3 regions of the Thalassotalea sp. HSM 43 genome follow, and region 2 is predicted to be linked to each of the others. Evidence: predicted binding sites of a transcription regulator. Region 2 holds the regulator's gene; each other region holds the start of a gene.
What was found. Region 2 encodes sigma-54, which starts transcription at its own class of promoters, with help from an activator protein. Its sites were predicted from a motif close to GTTGGCACGNNNNTNGNNT; they were not measured.
Positions count from the first base shown of each region.

Region 1: a site for sigma-54 is predicted at 2,340-2,358, ahead of glnA (glutamate--ammonia ligase). Genes of this name have one in related genera too.
Region 3: a site for sigma-54 is predicted at 3,019-3,037, ahead of E2K93_RS15215 (ANTAR domain-containing response regulator). Genes of this name have one in related genera too.

Region 1 is NZ_CP038493.1:1,334,312-1,339,525, reverse strand. It holds gene glnL (nitrogen regulation protein NR(II)) at 1-75, opposite strand, end outside; gene E2K93_RS05620 (DUF4124 domain-containing protein) at 132-656, opposite strand; gene glnA (glutamate--ammonia ligase) at 857-2,263, opposite strand; gene typA (translational GTPase TypA) at 2,668-4,485, shown strand; gene E2K93_RS05605 (hypothetical protein) at 4,615-5,082, shown strand; gene E2K93_RS05600 (hypothetical protein) at 5,157-5,214, shown strand, end outside.
Region 2 is NZ_CP038493.1:2,427,554-2,432,767, forward strand. It holds gene mgtE (magnesium transporter) at 1-366, opposite strand, end outside; gene E2K93_RS10420 (HPr family phosphocarrier protein) at 619-897, opposite strand; gene rapZ (RNase adapter RapZ) at 942-1,787, opposite strand; gene ptsN (PTS IIA-like nitrogen regulatory protein PtsN) at 1,800-2,249, opposite strand; gene hpf (ribosome hibernation promoting factor) at 2,254-2,541, opposite strand; gene E2K93_RS10440 (RNA polymerase factor sigma-54) at 2,565-4,028, opposite strand; gene lptB (LPS export ABC transporter ATP-binding protein) at 4,128-4,856, opposite strand; gene lptA (lipopolysaccharide transport periplasmic protein LptA) at 4,859-5,214, opposite strand, start outside.
Region 3 is NZ_CP038493.1:3,462,368-3,467,581, reverse strand. It holds gene E2K93_RS15225 (CmpA/NrtA family ABC transporter substrate-binding protein) at 1-836, opposite strand, end outside; gene E2K93_RS15220 (CmpA/NrtA family ABC transporter substrate-binding protein) at 1,241-2,356, opposite strand; gene E2K93_RS15215 (ANTAR domain-containing response regulator) at 2,359-3,006, opposite strand; gene E2K93_RS15210 (M28 family metallopeptidase) at 3,146-4,264, opposite strand; gene E2K93_RS15205 (hypothetical protein) at 4,350-4,736, shown strand; gene E2K93_RS15200 (DUF2986 domain-containing protein) at 4,796-4,981, opposite strand; gene E2K93_RS15195 (glycosyl hydrolase) at 5,083-5,214, opposite strand, start outside.

The sequences.
Region 1 (5,214 bases), 1.1 Mb from region 2:
GTAAAATTGACGTATTTCTTTTAAACTGTTGTTGGTAAACAAGGTTTTCTCCATTGCACCAATGTGGTGCGGCATTTATTGTAGTGTAATAAAATGCCTAGGCTTTTGCACCTAAATGGAAGAGTAAATGGTTAATTTACCCTTGCACGGTGCAAATAAACGGTTCTTTCCTTGGATGATGCAATAACCTTGCCTTGATTGTTCAATAGTTCTAATTTTATTTTGTGCTCGCCACGATCAACGTCACGCAGAATAAATACCGAACGGGTTTGCGGTTCACCATAGACTTCGCCATTAAATATCAGGCGTACAGAGAAGCCTCGTTTAAAGACTGGTGCTACTCGACCTGAAATATAGATAGATCCTGAATTGTCGCGAATCGTTGCATGATCTTCAGGTTGTGATATTTCAACCTGATACTCTTCTTCAACAACGCGAGGACTGATGTCGAGTACCGAGGTATCGACAGATGAGATGATGGTTTGCTTGTTATTAACTTCGATTTCTTCAGCAACTTCTTCAGCACCTGGCTTTGGGCTATCTGAAAACACTAAATCACCGTTTTCATTGCGCCACACGTAAACCTTGTCCGCTGCGTCTACGAGAGGCGCAATGGCGGCAAACAACAGGGCGAATAACAATGCATACCTAAACATTTACTTTCCTTTGTATGAATGCGCTTTTCACTTCATTAGCGCGTTGGTCGTTATTGTACCTATCCTATAACAATAACGATATTTCTAATTTAACCAAATATTTAGCGAGACGCCAGTAAATTTTATTGGCGACCGCGAGGATTAAATATGTGCCCCACAAAAAAGCCCGCAGAAGCGGGCTTTTCTAAAGGAGTAAGCGATTAAACGCTGTAGTACATTTCGAACTCAACTGGGTGAGTTGTCATGTTAAGTTGCTCAACTTCTTCACGCTTAAGACCAACGTAAGCGTCAATCATGTCGCTGTCCATTACGCCACCAGCAGTCAAGAATTCTTTGTCAGCTTCTAGAGCGTCAAGAGCTTCTTCTAGTGATGATGCAACTTGTGGGATAGCAGCTGCTTCTTCAGCTGGTAGGTCGTACAAGTCTTTGTCCATAGCGTCGCCAGGGTGAATCTTGTTTTTGATACCGTCAAGGCCAGCCATAAGCATTGCAGTGAATGCTAGGTATGGGTTACCAGTTGGATCAGGGAAACGTACTTCGATACGACGTGCTTTTGGTGAAGGTACTACCGGGATACGGATAGAAGCAGAACGGTTACGAGCAGAGTAAGCTAGCATAACTGGTGCTTCGAAACCTGGAACCAAACGCTTGTATGAGTTAGTCGACGCGTTAGTAAATGCGTTGATTGCTTTAGCGTGCTTGATGATACCGCCAATGTAGTAAAGAGCCGTTTCAGACAGGCCGCCGTACAAATCACCAGAGAAAAGGTTAACACCGTCTTTAGCTAGTGATTGGTGAACGTGCATACCAGTACCGTTGTCACCAACTAGTGGCTTAGGCATGAAAGTCGCTGTTTTACCGTATGCGTGTGCAACGTTGTGAACAACATACTTGTAGATTTGAACTTCATCAGCTTTGTTAACCATGGTGTTGAAACGACAAGCAATTTCGTTTTGACCAGCGGTTGCTACTTCATGGTGATGCGCTTCAACAACAAGACCCATCTCTTCCATTACAAGACACATAGCTGAACGCAAGTCTTGTGATGAATCTACTGGAGCTACTGGGAAGTAACCACCTTTAACGCGAGGACGGTGACCGTGGTTGCCATCTTCGTATTCGGTAGCGCTGTTCCAGTGAGCTTCTTTATCGTCAATGCTGTACATTGCGCCAGCCATGTTAACGCTGAATTTAACGTCATCAAATACGAAGAACTCTGGCTCTGGACCAACAAGGATGCTGTCAGCAATACCTGTAGAGCGCATGTACTCTTCAGCGCGCTTAGCTACTGAACGAGGGTCACGGCTGTAACCTTGCATGGTTGCAGGCTCTACGATGTCACAACGGATGTTAAGAGTAACTTCTTCAGTGAACGGGTCAAGAACTGCAGTAGATGCGTCAGGCATCAATACCATGTCAGATTCGTTAATACCTTTCCAACCAGCGATAGAAGAACCATCGAACATTTTACCATCTTCGAAGAAGTCTTCATCAATTTGATGATAAGGAAGAGAAACGTGTTGCTCTTTACCTTTTGAATCAGTGAAGCGCAGGTCAACGAACTTAACGTCGTTTTCTTTGATTAAATCTAAAACTGCTTGTGACATGGAAGTCTCCGTATTTATTGCAGGTTAATTATTAAAATAACTTGTTAGTCGATTAACGACCGGATTGGCTAAAGATAAGCTAAATTCGTGCCAACTTTTTAACGCCTTAATATATAAGGGTTTAGCAAAATCACCATAATTTACACTAATTATAATGGATCTTTCTGGTGCGGTCGCGCACTAATATGGTGCGTCGCCCGTATTCGGTGCATAGTGTTGTTGATGAGGGCAATTATACCTGTAGTTGCTGACAGTTTCATTACGCTGTTTGTACACTTTTGTTATTTTGCCGACCATGTAACAAAAAACTTCGGCTTATTGCAAGGATTTAGTTTATAATACGCGCCAATTTTATTTGTAAGACATTAAAAGCCCCGAACCGGGCTACATTAAAGGCGAATACAGTGTTAGATAAACTACGTAATATTGCGATCATCGCTCACGTTGACCATGGTAAAACTACCTTGGTTGATAAACTTCTACAGCAATCTGGTACTTTGGATTCTCGTGCCGATCTAGACGATCGCGTAATGGACTCTAACGATATCGAGAAAGAGCGTGGTATCACCATCTTGGCAAAAAACACTGCCATTAACTGGAATGATTACCGTGTAAACATTGTAGACACCCCTGGCCATGCTGACTTCGGTGGTGAAGTTGAACGTGTTATGTCAATGGTTGACTCTGTATTGCTTATCGTTGATGCGCAAGAAGGTCCTATGCCGCAAACACGCTTCGTAACCAAGAAAGCGTTTGCTCAAGGTTTGAAGCCTATCGTTGTTATCAATAAAATCGACAAGCCTGGTGCTCGCCCTGATTGGGTAATGGACCAAGTATTTGATTTATTCGACAACCTTGGTGCAACCGATGAACAATTGGATTTCCAAGTTGTTTACGCATCGGCTATCAATGGTTGGGCATCTCACGAAGAAGGCGAAGTTGGTACCGACATGACGCCTTTATTTGAAACCATCATTGACTCAGTGCCAGCGCCAGATGCTGACGTAGACGGTCCTTTCCAGATGCAGATATCACAACTGGATTACAACTCATACGTTGGTGTAATCGGTGTTGGTCGTGTAACTCGTGGTACGGTTAAGCCTAACCAGCAGGTTACGATTAATGGTGCCAATGGCATTATTCATAATGGTAAAGTGGGTACCGTATTAGGTTACCTAGGTTTAGACCGTTACGAAGCCGAATCTGCGCAAGCAGGTGACATCATCGCCATTACCGGTCTAGGTGAGCTTAAGATTTCTGACACCATTTGTTGTCCAAACGAAGTTGAACCTCTTCCTGCTCTTTCTGTTGATGAGCCAACGGTTACCATGACGTTCCAAGTAAACACCTCGCCGTTTGCCGGTAAAGAAGGTAAATATGTAACGTCACGTAATATTCTTGACCGTCTAGAAAAAGAATTGGTGCATAACGTTGCCCTTCGAGTTGAGCAATTAGACGATCCAGATAAGTTTAAAGTATCCGGTCGTGGTGAGCTTCACTTAGGTATCTTAATTGAAAACATGCGTCGTGAAGGTTACGAGTTAGCCGTATCTCGTCCAGAAGTTATCATGCGCGAAGTTGATGGTCAGGTTCAAGAACCATATGAAACAGTAACCATTGATGTTGAAGAAGAGCATCAAGGTTCTATTATGGAAAAATTAGGTCTACGTAAAGCAGAGCTAACTGATATGTCTCCAGATGGCAAAGGTCGTATTCGTATGGACTTTATCATGCCGAGTCGTGGTCTTATCGGTTTCCAAACTGAATTTATGACACTAACCTCTGGTTCAGGTCTAATTTACCACACCTTCTTACAGTACGGTCCGCACAAAGGTGGCGAGATTGGTCAGCGTATTAACGGTGTTCTTATTGCTAACGCAACAGGTAAAGCATTAACCAACGCACTGTTCAACTTACAAGAACGTGGTCGCCTAATGATTGGTCACGGTGTTGAAGTCTACGAAGGTATGGTTATTGGTATTCACTCGCGTGACAACGATCTTACGGTTAACGCCCTTAAAGGTAAGCAGTTAACAAACGTTCGTGCATCGGGTACTGATGATGCGCAAGTATTGTCGCCGCCAATTAAAATGACACTTGAGCAAGCGCTAGAATTTATCGATGATGATGAGTTAGTAGAAGTGACTCCTGAGAATATTCGTATACGTAAGAAGTTCTTGTCAGAATCAGATCGTAAGCGTGAATCTCGCAACAAAAAGTAATAAATATACTTTCTGAACACGCTATTAAAACGCCAGCATAATGCTGGCGTTTTTGTTTTTGTGTGCTATTTACTTTTGCTAAAAACAGCGGCATCATACTAAAAAATCAATAATAAACAGGGATGTAAAATGAAATCATTAATCACTCTATTGCTGTGTTTTTCATTAGCAGCATGCATGACCACCTACCGTATCTCAGCCGACGAAGAAAGTAAGCCTCTAGCCAATAACGAAGGTTATTTTGGCCTGGTTTTTAATACCCTTGATCCATTGAAGAACATTCAATTTAAAAACAAGGAAACCGGCGAAGAGTTTTATGAAGGTCGTGTTGAAAAAGGTATCCATCAGTTAACCATGCGCGTACCAGAAGGCGAGTATTGCTTGATTGGTTTTGATGTATATAACTGGCGAGTCGATTATAAAGAGCAAGGTTTTTGTACCTATGTCGAAGCTGGTGAAGTCAATTATTTTGGTGAGTTTTTGGTGCGAGATCCGGTGACTGTCGCCAATGATAACTATCCTCGTTATGTTCATTTACTAGCGAAGCAGTTCCCACAACTTTGTCAAAACTACATTGGCGAAGAGTGCCAGTTATAATGCGTTTACTGGCCACGTTATTATTTATATTCAGCTTTGCCGTGTTCGCTGAATCAAGCAATCCCTGTCAGGATATGGAACAATTTTTTCCATACAAGGCAGGCATTCAAGCACAGCAAGACGAGCGTCACG
Region 2 (5,214 bases):
GGCATCCATTGAATCAAGTACGTCGTTGTAGGCAGAATCTGGCAGGGTACGTAACACTTCTGCCAAATCATCGATGTCCATGCCTTCTGCGGCGGCAGCAACCTTCTCAGGCTGCATGTTTTTCAATATGCCTTTACGAACTTCTTCTGATAATTCTTCGAGGATTTCGCCGTGCAGATCAGGGTCGACCAGCTGCCATAGCACAGTACGGCCTTTGGCTGGTGATGATTCAAGTAATAAGGCGATGTCATAGGCAGGCATGCTCTGGAACATTTTTCGCACGTACACGAACATACCACTGTCGAGAGCGGTATTTATTTCCAGTAGTCTTTGTTGGCTGATTTCCTGTTCTGACAACTCTGGCACGTTCCACCTCATGCTCAAGGGTGCTGTTATTGTTTAATTTTGATATTGATGGGTTGAGCTACAATTGCAGCGCGAATAGCAAACCTATAGGATTAGATTGCGTCCCATTAATATGAGTTATCTGGTTGAAGTGTAACGTAATTAGCGGAAATTATCAGCTAATATTTCCGCGAGTTCTGTATTTTTGTCAAAAGTTAGCTGCTAAATCAGTTGCTTAACGAGGTGTTAAAAATCTAGTGGCGGGTTTGTCGGCTATTCAGCTTCATCAAACTTATCACCGAATAATTGGCAAACCGCGCTCAGTGCTTGTTCGGCATCATCGCCTTCGCTGATCACTTCAACGGTTTTTCCTTGACTGCCAGTGAGCAGCATTAAGCCCATAATGGAGTCGGCGTCGGCGGACTTGTCATCCAGTTTAATGGTGATGGTGGCACGATAGTTTTGGCTTAATTTAGCCAGTTTAGTTGCAGCTCTTGCATGTAAGCCGAGTTTATTTTCTATTTTTACGAAGCGTGATTCACAAGTGTACATGGCCGTTGCTTTCCTGGATAACTTGGTCGCGAGTCTTAGCGTCGCTATTTAGTAAGTTCGCGATGACGAATTTGCACATCTCGTTCTTCTTTGCGAAATTGTTTGGCGAGAGCTTCAGCAATATAAACACTGCGATGCTGCCCGCCTGTGCATCCAACCGCTATGGTTAAATAGGTGCGGTTATTACGTTCTAAATGTGGCAACCAAGTCATCATAAAAGAGTTTATCTGCCAAATAAACTTAGTGACAATCGGTTGGCTAGCAAGAAAGTCTTGAACCGGTTGATCGAGGCCATTGTATGGCTTTAGCCCTTGTTCCCAAAATGGGTTTGGCAAAAAGCGGGCATCGAAGACATAATCGGCGTCGGTTGGCACACCATATTTAAAACCAAATGATTCAAACACTATAACCAAAGAACCGGTTTTTGAGCCCATCACTCGTTCACGCACTAAATCCGCTAACTGATGTGGCGTCAAACTGGTGGTATTAATATAAAGATTGGCGCGACTGGCCACCGGGTCGAGTAGCTTTTTCTCTAATGATATCGCTTGATCTAACGCCATGTTTTGACGAATCAAAGGGTGCAATCGGCGAGTTTCGCTGTAACGTCGCACCAATTCTTGATCATCAGCGTCAAGATAGAGAATGCTTAACTCAACCGTACTGGGTAAATAATCAATTATCTCGCGAGCATCTTCCGGGTTATGCGGTAAGTTACGCACATCCAATGACACAGCAACATTTTCGTAGTCGTTAATGACGGTATGGGTCAACGCGGGTAAAAGGTTTACCGGGATATTATCAACGCAATAATAACCGAGATCTTCGAGTACTCGAAGGGCGACGGTTTTACCAGAACCGGATCGGCCACTGACGATCATTAACTTCATTGCTTGCTCCTGTTAGCCATTAGCGACCAGTCTATAGAGTTGATCGGCGCTGGTACAGCGGCGCACGTTTTTACTATTATCTTTGTCTGAAAAGTATTTCGCAACACTTGCCAGAGTTTCTAGGTGTTGTTGGCAGCTATCTTCAGGAACGAATAAAGCGAAAAATATATCGACAGGCTTATTATCAATCGCATCAAAGTCGACCGCCTTATCTGTGGTGATTAACACCGCCACAGGTTGTTCAGTGTTATCGATTTTACTATGCGGGATGGCGATGCCTTTGCCTATACCGGTACTGCTGAGTTTTTCTCTGTCGATAAGGTCGTTTAGCAGCTCTTTGGCTGACGAAGTAGAGATTTTATTAGCGGCAAGTACACTGATTTGCTCTAGAATATTTTTTTTACTGTTGCCCGGAGCTGCACATATGGTGCAGTCCGGAGATAACAAATTAGCGAGTTTCATATAGTTAATGTTTAGACAGTTTGGCCTTGTGTTTTAGCACTTGGCGATCTAGTTTTTCCACAAGTGCATCAATGGAGGCATACATGTCTTCATTTTCAGCGGAGCCAAAAATCTCTCCCTGATTGACGTGCAGTGTGGCTTCGGCGATTTGCTGCAGCTTTTCTACTTTCAATACAACATAAACATTGTTTATGTGGTCGAAATGACGTTCAAGTTTTTCAAATTTTTGTTCAACATACGCTCTCATAGAGGCAGTAACTTCAACATGATGACCAGAAAGATTGATTTGCATAAGCTGTTTCCTTATGGTTTGGCTTAAATTAAGCTTTTTCTTTGGTTTGAAGGAGGAATGCCCAAAGACTCTCGGTATTTGGCTATCGTTCTGCGTGCAACGTTAATCCCCTGATCTGCCAAAAGCTCCGCCATTTTACTATCGCTCAATGGTTTTTTCGGATTTTCAGCGTCGACCAGTTTTTTAATTAAAGCTCGAATTGCAGTAGACGAACACTCCCCGCCGTTTTCGGTACTCACATGGCTTGAAAAGAAGTATTTTAATTCAAATATTCCTCGCGGCGTATGCATGTACTTTTGTGTGGTAACCCTAGAAATTGTCGATTCGTGCATCTCAACCGCTTCGGCAACGTCGTTCAGTACCATAGGACGCATAGCTTCCGGTCCATGTTCAAAAAAGCCCTGTTGTTGTTGTACAATGCAATTGGACACTTTCATCAGAGTTTCATTGCGGCTTTCCAATGATTTAATAAACCATTTTGCTTCCTGCAAATGCGAACGTATAAATTGGCTATCTTCCGCCGAGCTGGTTTTTGCCAGCGAAGCATAGTGATTATTGATATTTAGTTTAGGTGCAGTTTCTGGATTTAGCTCAACCACCCATCGGCCGTTTTTCTTGAACACACTGACATCAGGAATGATGTATTGTTCCTCGTTTTGCACGATGGCATCGCCTGGACGTGGGTTAAGACTGTGAATCAAGCGCATCACTTCTTGAAGTTGTGGCTCTTTAAGTCTGGTTTTACGCATTATGGTGCGAAAATCGCGATTGGCGAGTAAGTCAATATGATTATTGATAACCAGTTTTGCTTCTTTGAGAAACGGCGTGCCAGCGTCAAATTGGTCAAGTTGAATCAGCAAGCAATGCTGAATAGAACACGCGCCGGAGCCAATTGGATCAAACATATGGATGCGCTTTAATACCGCCTCAACTTCGTCTAATTCAATCTCATCATCGCCTAAGCTTTCTTGGATGTCTTCTGTGCTGACCGTTAGGTAACCGGCGTCGTCGATGGCGTCAATAATCGCCACCGCGATGGTTTTATCGGTTTCAGTAAATGGTGTTAGTTCCATCTGCCAGGTAAGGTGATCATGGATGTTTTCCGTGGTTTCACCTTGATAGACGGTATCGTCATTACCGGATGCCATTCCAGTATTGGAGACTCCGGCACTAAAGCTTTCTTCCCATGTTGAGTCGACAGACAGCTCTTCTGGGATTTCATTTTGGGTTAAGGCTTCACTGGTGGTGATTTCATCTTGTGTTGGCGTTGCATCTTCGCTGCCATCTAAACCGTTGCTTTCGGTGGTGCTTGCCTCATTACTTTGTTGCTGATTGTCATCGGCTTCCAGCAATGGATTGCTTTCAAGCGCTTCCTGAATTTCCTGTTGTAGATCCAAGGTCGATAGTTGCAACAATTTTATCGCTTGTTGCAATTGTGGAGTCATCGTTAGGTGCTGGCCAATGCGCAGCTGAAGACTTGGTCTCATTAGTTAATTGCTTTCCATAAAACAGAATACAAGTGGCAATGCATAACCAAGCAATTAAGCCTGTATCATTGCGGCGTTTTTTCCTTGCACTAGTTATAACTATAGCGTGAATTTCTCGCCTAGGTAGACGTCTCGTACATGTTGATTTGATAAAACTTGTTCAGCATTGCCTTGGGCTATCAACTCACCATGGCTAACGATATAGGCATGCTCACATACATCCAAAGTTTCACGAACATTGTGATCGGTGATAAGGACACCGATACCACGTTCTTTTAAATGTAAGATAATTTTTTTAATGTCACCCACTGAAATAGGGTCAACACCGGCAAACGGTTCATCGAGCAAGATAAATTGCGGATCCGCCGCCAATGCTCTGGCAATTTCGACGCGGCGACGTTCACCACCGGATAGGCTTTGCCCAGTATTTTCTACGATATGACCGATATTGAACTCTTCAACCAACGACTCAAGCTTTTCTTGACGCTCATTTGCCGTCATTTCCTTGCGGGTTTGCAGTATAGACATGATGTTATCGTAGACAGAAAGCTTGCGAAAAATCGATGCTTCTTGAGGCAAGTATCCGATGCCGTGACGCGCTCTCTCATGCATAGGCGATAAGGTAAGATCAACATTGTTCAGTGTCACGGTACCTTCGTCGCTAGCGACTAGGCCGACAATCATATAAAACGATGTGGTTTTACCTGCGCCATTAGGACCCAGCAAGCCAACTACTTGACCGGCTTTAACCGTCATACTGACATCTTTAACAACTTTACGACCTTTATAGGCCTTAGCGAGATTTTTGGCTTCGAGCGTTGCAGTCATGATTACTGTTCTTGTTCAGTGGTTTCGTTATTGTCTTTTTTGTTGATCTTGTCTTTCACTTCAGGTTCGATAATTGTGGTCACAATGCCGCTGCCATCACCATCGGCAGTAAGCTGCTCGGTTTCAAGGTTATAGGTAATCACATCACCTTGCACCATGCTGCCTTGCTGACTTACTTTGGCATTACCACGAATAACGATGATATTGGTTAATGGTGAGTAGCTAATTTCATTGGCTTGCAATTCAATTTGATCACCATTATCGAGCGTTTGGCTAAATCTGGCCGGTGTTCCCTTAGCCAAATATTTTTTTGCCTGTGAATCGTTTTCATTGCTGACTTGAACTAAATCGGCTTCGA
Region 3 (5,214 bases), 1.0 Mb from region 2:
TTAGTGATACCGAATACCTTTTCTGGGTTGTCTTTCCAGATTTCATAATCGGTTACCACTGGCACACCAATACCTTTAAATACTGCTTGTTGGTTCCAAGGTTCGCCTACGCAATAGCCGTATATCGTGCCTGCTTCCATGGTCGCTGGCATTTGTGGTGGTGGTGTCACAGATAACAACACTTCAGCGTCTAATTGACCAGAGGTGTCGCCTTTATGTGGTGCGTAGTAACCAGGGTGGATACCACCAGCGGCAAGCCAGTAACGCAATTCATAGTTGTGCGTCGAGACAGGGAATACCATGCCCATATTAAATGGCTTACCTTCATCTGCGTACTTCTCAACCACAGGTTTTAAGGCATCGGCTTTTATTGGGTGTACCGGACGACCATCAGCCATTTTTGGAATATTGACTTTCATTTGACGCCAAATATCATTCGATACAGTGATGCCGTTACCGTTTAAGTCCATCGAAAACGGGGTGATGATTTCTGCCTCAGTACCATAACCGATAGTCGCAGCTATTGGTTGACCGGCCAACATGTGAGCACCGTCCAATCGACCGTCAATAACACCGTCAAGTAAGACTTTCCAGTTCGCTTGCGCTTCGATGGTGACATACAAGCCTTCATCTTCAAAAAAGCCTTTTTCGTATGCGATGGCAATAGGTGCCATATCGGTCAATTTGATAAAGCCAAACTTAAGCTCTTCCTTTTCAGGGTAACCCAGTTCAATTTTATCAGCCTTAGCCATAGCACTTAGTGATGTCAAAGCAACTGACGCCGCCAATACGGCCTGACATACGTGCTTATGTATTTTTTTCCATGAATGTTTCATTACATTTCCTCAGATTAAAAAAACAAAAAGCCCGTCACATCCACAAATCGGGATCTGACAGGCTGCTATGCCAAACTAATCGGAAACTACGCCGTTGCAGTTAAATTAGTTTCGTTAAATTGTTATGCGCAAGTTATACGTTTAACTTGCTTTGTCGCCAACCCTCGCTGTTGAGGTCATCAACGACTTTTATTGATTCTCTTATTGTGAATCTGTGATGCCATTGTGGTCACCACGTTGTGCCAATTGATGATTCGTTTATCATCAACCGACTATTAATACTAAGCAGATACTGTGCCAAGTAATAAAAACCATATAATACAAGGCATTAAAAAAATTTAAAAAGTTTATATTTTGCTTTTCGCTTTATATTGCAGCAGCAATTACCCGTTTTGGTGCACTACCTACTTAACTAACCGTAAAGCTGAGTTGCTTTGCATACGCCAATTCGTTGAACGGTCGTATAGCGCTGTGCTGTAAATATCTTCCAACTTCAGCTGCAGTAAACGTTTTTGGTCAAGCTGATCAGCAAAGCTTAATTTAAAGTATCGATACAGCTGACTCATATCATGATTATCAGGTCGATTACTGCCCTGTTCATGACAGCAAGTAAAGCGATTATACGCTGGCACGCTGCGCGGCTCCGCGCCCGGAAATGTCAGACAACTGCCTAATAAACTTGGGGCAATAATATCGATTGCGGTATTTAGATAATCACGCTTGCTAAGCATTCTCGCCGCTTCGAATCGATTAGCCGTTACTTCTAACCAGCGACAAGCGCGCTGCACTGCTTTTAATAGCGCGTAGGCGGTATCCGGTTGCTGCAAATACCAATGCTTTTTAAACGCCAAAACTTTTTCCGGTAAATCCGGCCAAATATCGATTGATGTCGCCACCGTAACGCCAATACCTTCGCGCACGGCTTTGGCGTTGTAAGGTCCGCCAACACAAAAGCCATCGATATCACCTTGGCGTAGCGCACTGACCATGTTACTCGGGGAGATGATAACGATATTGACATCACTCTGCGCAATACCCGCTTGCTGAAAATAACTTTGCAATTGCAGATAGTGACAACTGTATGGGTAGACGGTTGCAAACGTGAGTTTTTCGCCTTTTTGTTTTAACTCATGGATCAGCGGTTTTAAGTAACTGGCTTCCGAGCCTTGATGAAAATTCAAACCTATGGCGCTTTTTGTATGTAAATCACGACTGATGGTAATGGCATTACCATTGCGGCTAAGCACAAACGGTGCAATCAAGTTTTCACATTGTTTATCAAGACCTAACGCCCCTGCCAACGGCATTGGCGCCAACAACTGGCCCATATCAATGACACCAGCCGATAACTTATCTCGCATACTGGCCCAGGAGTTTTGCTTTACCAATTCGACATCAAGGCCAAATTCTTTAAAAAACCCGAGTTCTTTGGCAACCACTAATGGCGCGCAATCCGTTAATGGCATAAAGCCTATTTTGCATTGTGGTGTTGGCATTGACGTAAAGTGTCCGTGGTTCATGATCAGCTAACTCCCTCTTTGCTAAACATGGAGGCCATTGCCAACATGTTTTTGGCGACATCCTCCACTCGTTGGCTGTTATCCATCGCGGTTTTGCGTAAAAAGTGATAAGCATCGTTTTCATTCATGTTACGTGATTGCATCAACCACAATTTCGCTTTTTCAATGTTCTTTTGTGACGACAGCTTTTGCTTGGTTACTTTGAGTTCGTTACGCAGGTTTTGATATTCGCCAAAACGGGCGACAGCGATATCAACGATGGACTTAACCCGGGCTTTCTCAATACCGCCGATAACATAGGCGCTTACACCGGATTTGACCAATTGATTGATGGTCGACTCATCTTCTTGCTCAGAAAACATCACCACAGGTTTAGGTGCGGCGTGGGAAATGCGGTTCAAACTTTCCAACATGTCACGGTCGGGAGATTCCATATCGATAATAATGATATCGGGCTGTGATTGCTCCACTTGCTTTAACAGTGACATGCCACCAATGCTGACTCGCTCAATTTCATAATAGGCACGCTTCAAGGCATCCTGAAGGACCTGCGCTTTTTCATGGTCTGTTTCTACCAATAGCACTTTTAATTTATTTGTAATGGATAAGGTATTGTTGTTTTTCATATACAAAATAGAAAATTGCGACAACTAGCCATTACTATTCAAACTTTGTGCCAACCAACAAAACCTATATTTTACAGGGCATTAAGCGACATTCTTGATATCAATTCACTTAAAATGTGTCAAAATAAGGCAAAAATCGCCCTGTTCAGGTGCAGGCCAATTTTTATTCAGTTATTGTCACCTGTGCAAGATAATGCTCGGCCTCACTCAAAAAGTGACTGAGCACTAATACATGTTGAACCATCATGGTATTAACACGCTCAGGGAATATCTGTTGCAAGGTGTCGATATCATCGTACTTGGTATGCCATATCTCGCCCCACTTGCGTTCTTTTTGTCGATCACAAGCACTGAGTTTCGTTTTATCAAAACAGTCCCAAAAGGCGTCGTTTATGGTTTGTGAGTAACCATCATTGCCTTGTTTACCATTTAAGTGGTAATTGGTTGATTCAATAAACGCGATCGCGATACCCGCACAAGCAAACACTTTATGATCGCTCCAACCGCCCGCTTCGCCTTTAGGATTGTTGGGGTAACCTTTATGGATCTGATAGGCGTTGTCTTTTAATTGTGCTTGTGACGCCATTAATAGCGCATCTCTCATGTAGGTTTGTTTACTGTATTGCTGGCCTAGTGTTTTACTGCATTTATATGGCGTTGAATGGGCGCTGTGTACATAGCTGATGTCACCACCAGCGATGGTGTCGAGGTTTATCATGCCGACCACTTGGGTGGCTTGTTCGGATTGCAACAACTGCTCCACATAATGACGAGAACCGTGTAAGCCGTTTTCTTCTGCACCAAAGGCAATAAAACGAATATTAAATGACTGGCCAGATTGTTGTTTTGCTAAGCGAGCAACTTCCAACATCACGGCAATACTGGAGGCATTATCAATGGCCCCCATCGAGCCGCTGCCATCATCGACCGAGTCAAAATGAGCACCAACAATGAGCGTCTTTTTTAGGCTTGGATTGCTATCAACGATGACATTTTGTGAACTAAATGACGTATCCCCTTTGGTGACCGTAAATCCTTGCAGGCTTGCTTTATAGCCGTATTGCGCAAATTGACTCGTGATATAAAGCGCGGCTTTGTTTTCTTCTTCACTACCTGCAAAACGGGCACCTATGCCGTCTGTTGGGTGTGCTAATTGCACTAGATGTTGCTGTACATTGACACTTATATCCGCATCATTATCGCTATTCATTGCTGAGTTAGCTGCCATAGCACCGTGACCGAGTAGTAACATTGCCGATACAATCAGCTTTGATATCTTCATTTTCAATTCCATTGCATTTACAGGCTGAGCGCCTAATATTTAATACAAGTTTATACGTAAATAGCGGTTATAAAAGGAATAAAAAATGAAAAAGCTAAACATTATCATTATCGCCTTGTCTGTGCACTCACTGAGTTTTCAAGCTATTGCTGAAGACAAAGAAGCTGCACCAAGCAAAGAAGACGTGGCCGAACAAGTGGCGCGCTGTTATGTCGCGCACCAAAAAGCGGAAAGCGACTTTTTTAAAGCCGGTGAAGCAGAAAGTTACAAACCTTTAATGGCCGAATTGATAGGTAAAGATGAGGTTCGGGTAACGTTAAACCGTGCCGACAGCCGTTTTATGAAATTGGTATTTGATAGTGAAAGCAGTAATCAAAACGTTGGTAAAATGGAAATAGAAAGCCAGTGTGGTGATATTGATCAGCAATTAGAAAAGTTGCAAGCCAAAACGCCAGAATCTGAATCCAAATAATGACGGCCTTGGTCTAGCGTTACATGGTTAGCTAGAACAAGGTTTTGACATTAAGGTGTTTATTTTTCGCTTGTAGATTGGTCAGCATCAGAGCAACCGTCTGCACCTTGCTGCTGTTCAAGCTCCGCTAATCTAGCTCGCTCTGCTTTAGAAACATACTTCGGCTTATTGACTTTATGCAGCTTAGCGTTGGCTTTTTTTTGCTTGGCTAACAAGGTCGACTTTATTTTCTTCTTGCGGTTCATTGTATCTTTGCACTTTCTCTCGGCGTATTGTTGCTGCGCACGGTAAACGAATAGCTTAATTATACTGAACTAAGACGACACATGTTAGCCAAGATCTCAGATTAGTTGACCAAGGTAAAGCCATTGGCTGCAGCAACCACCTCTTTACCATCACTAAAGGTCACCGTGACACTCGTATCGCCGTAGTTATAAACCACGTAGGTTATCACCCCATCGTTACTGAAGGCTATCGC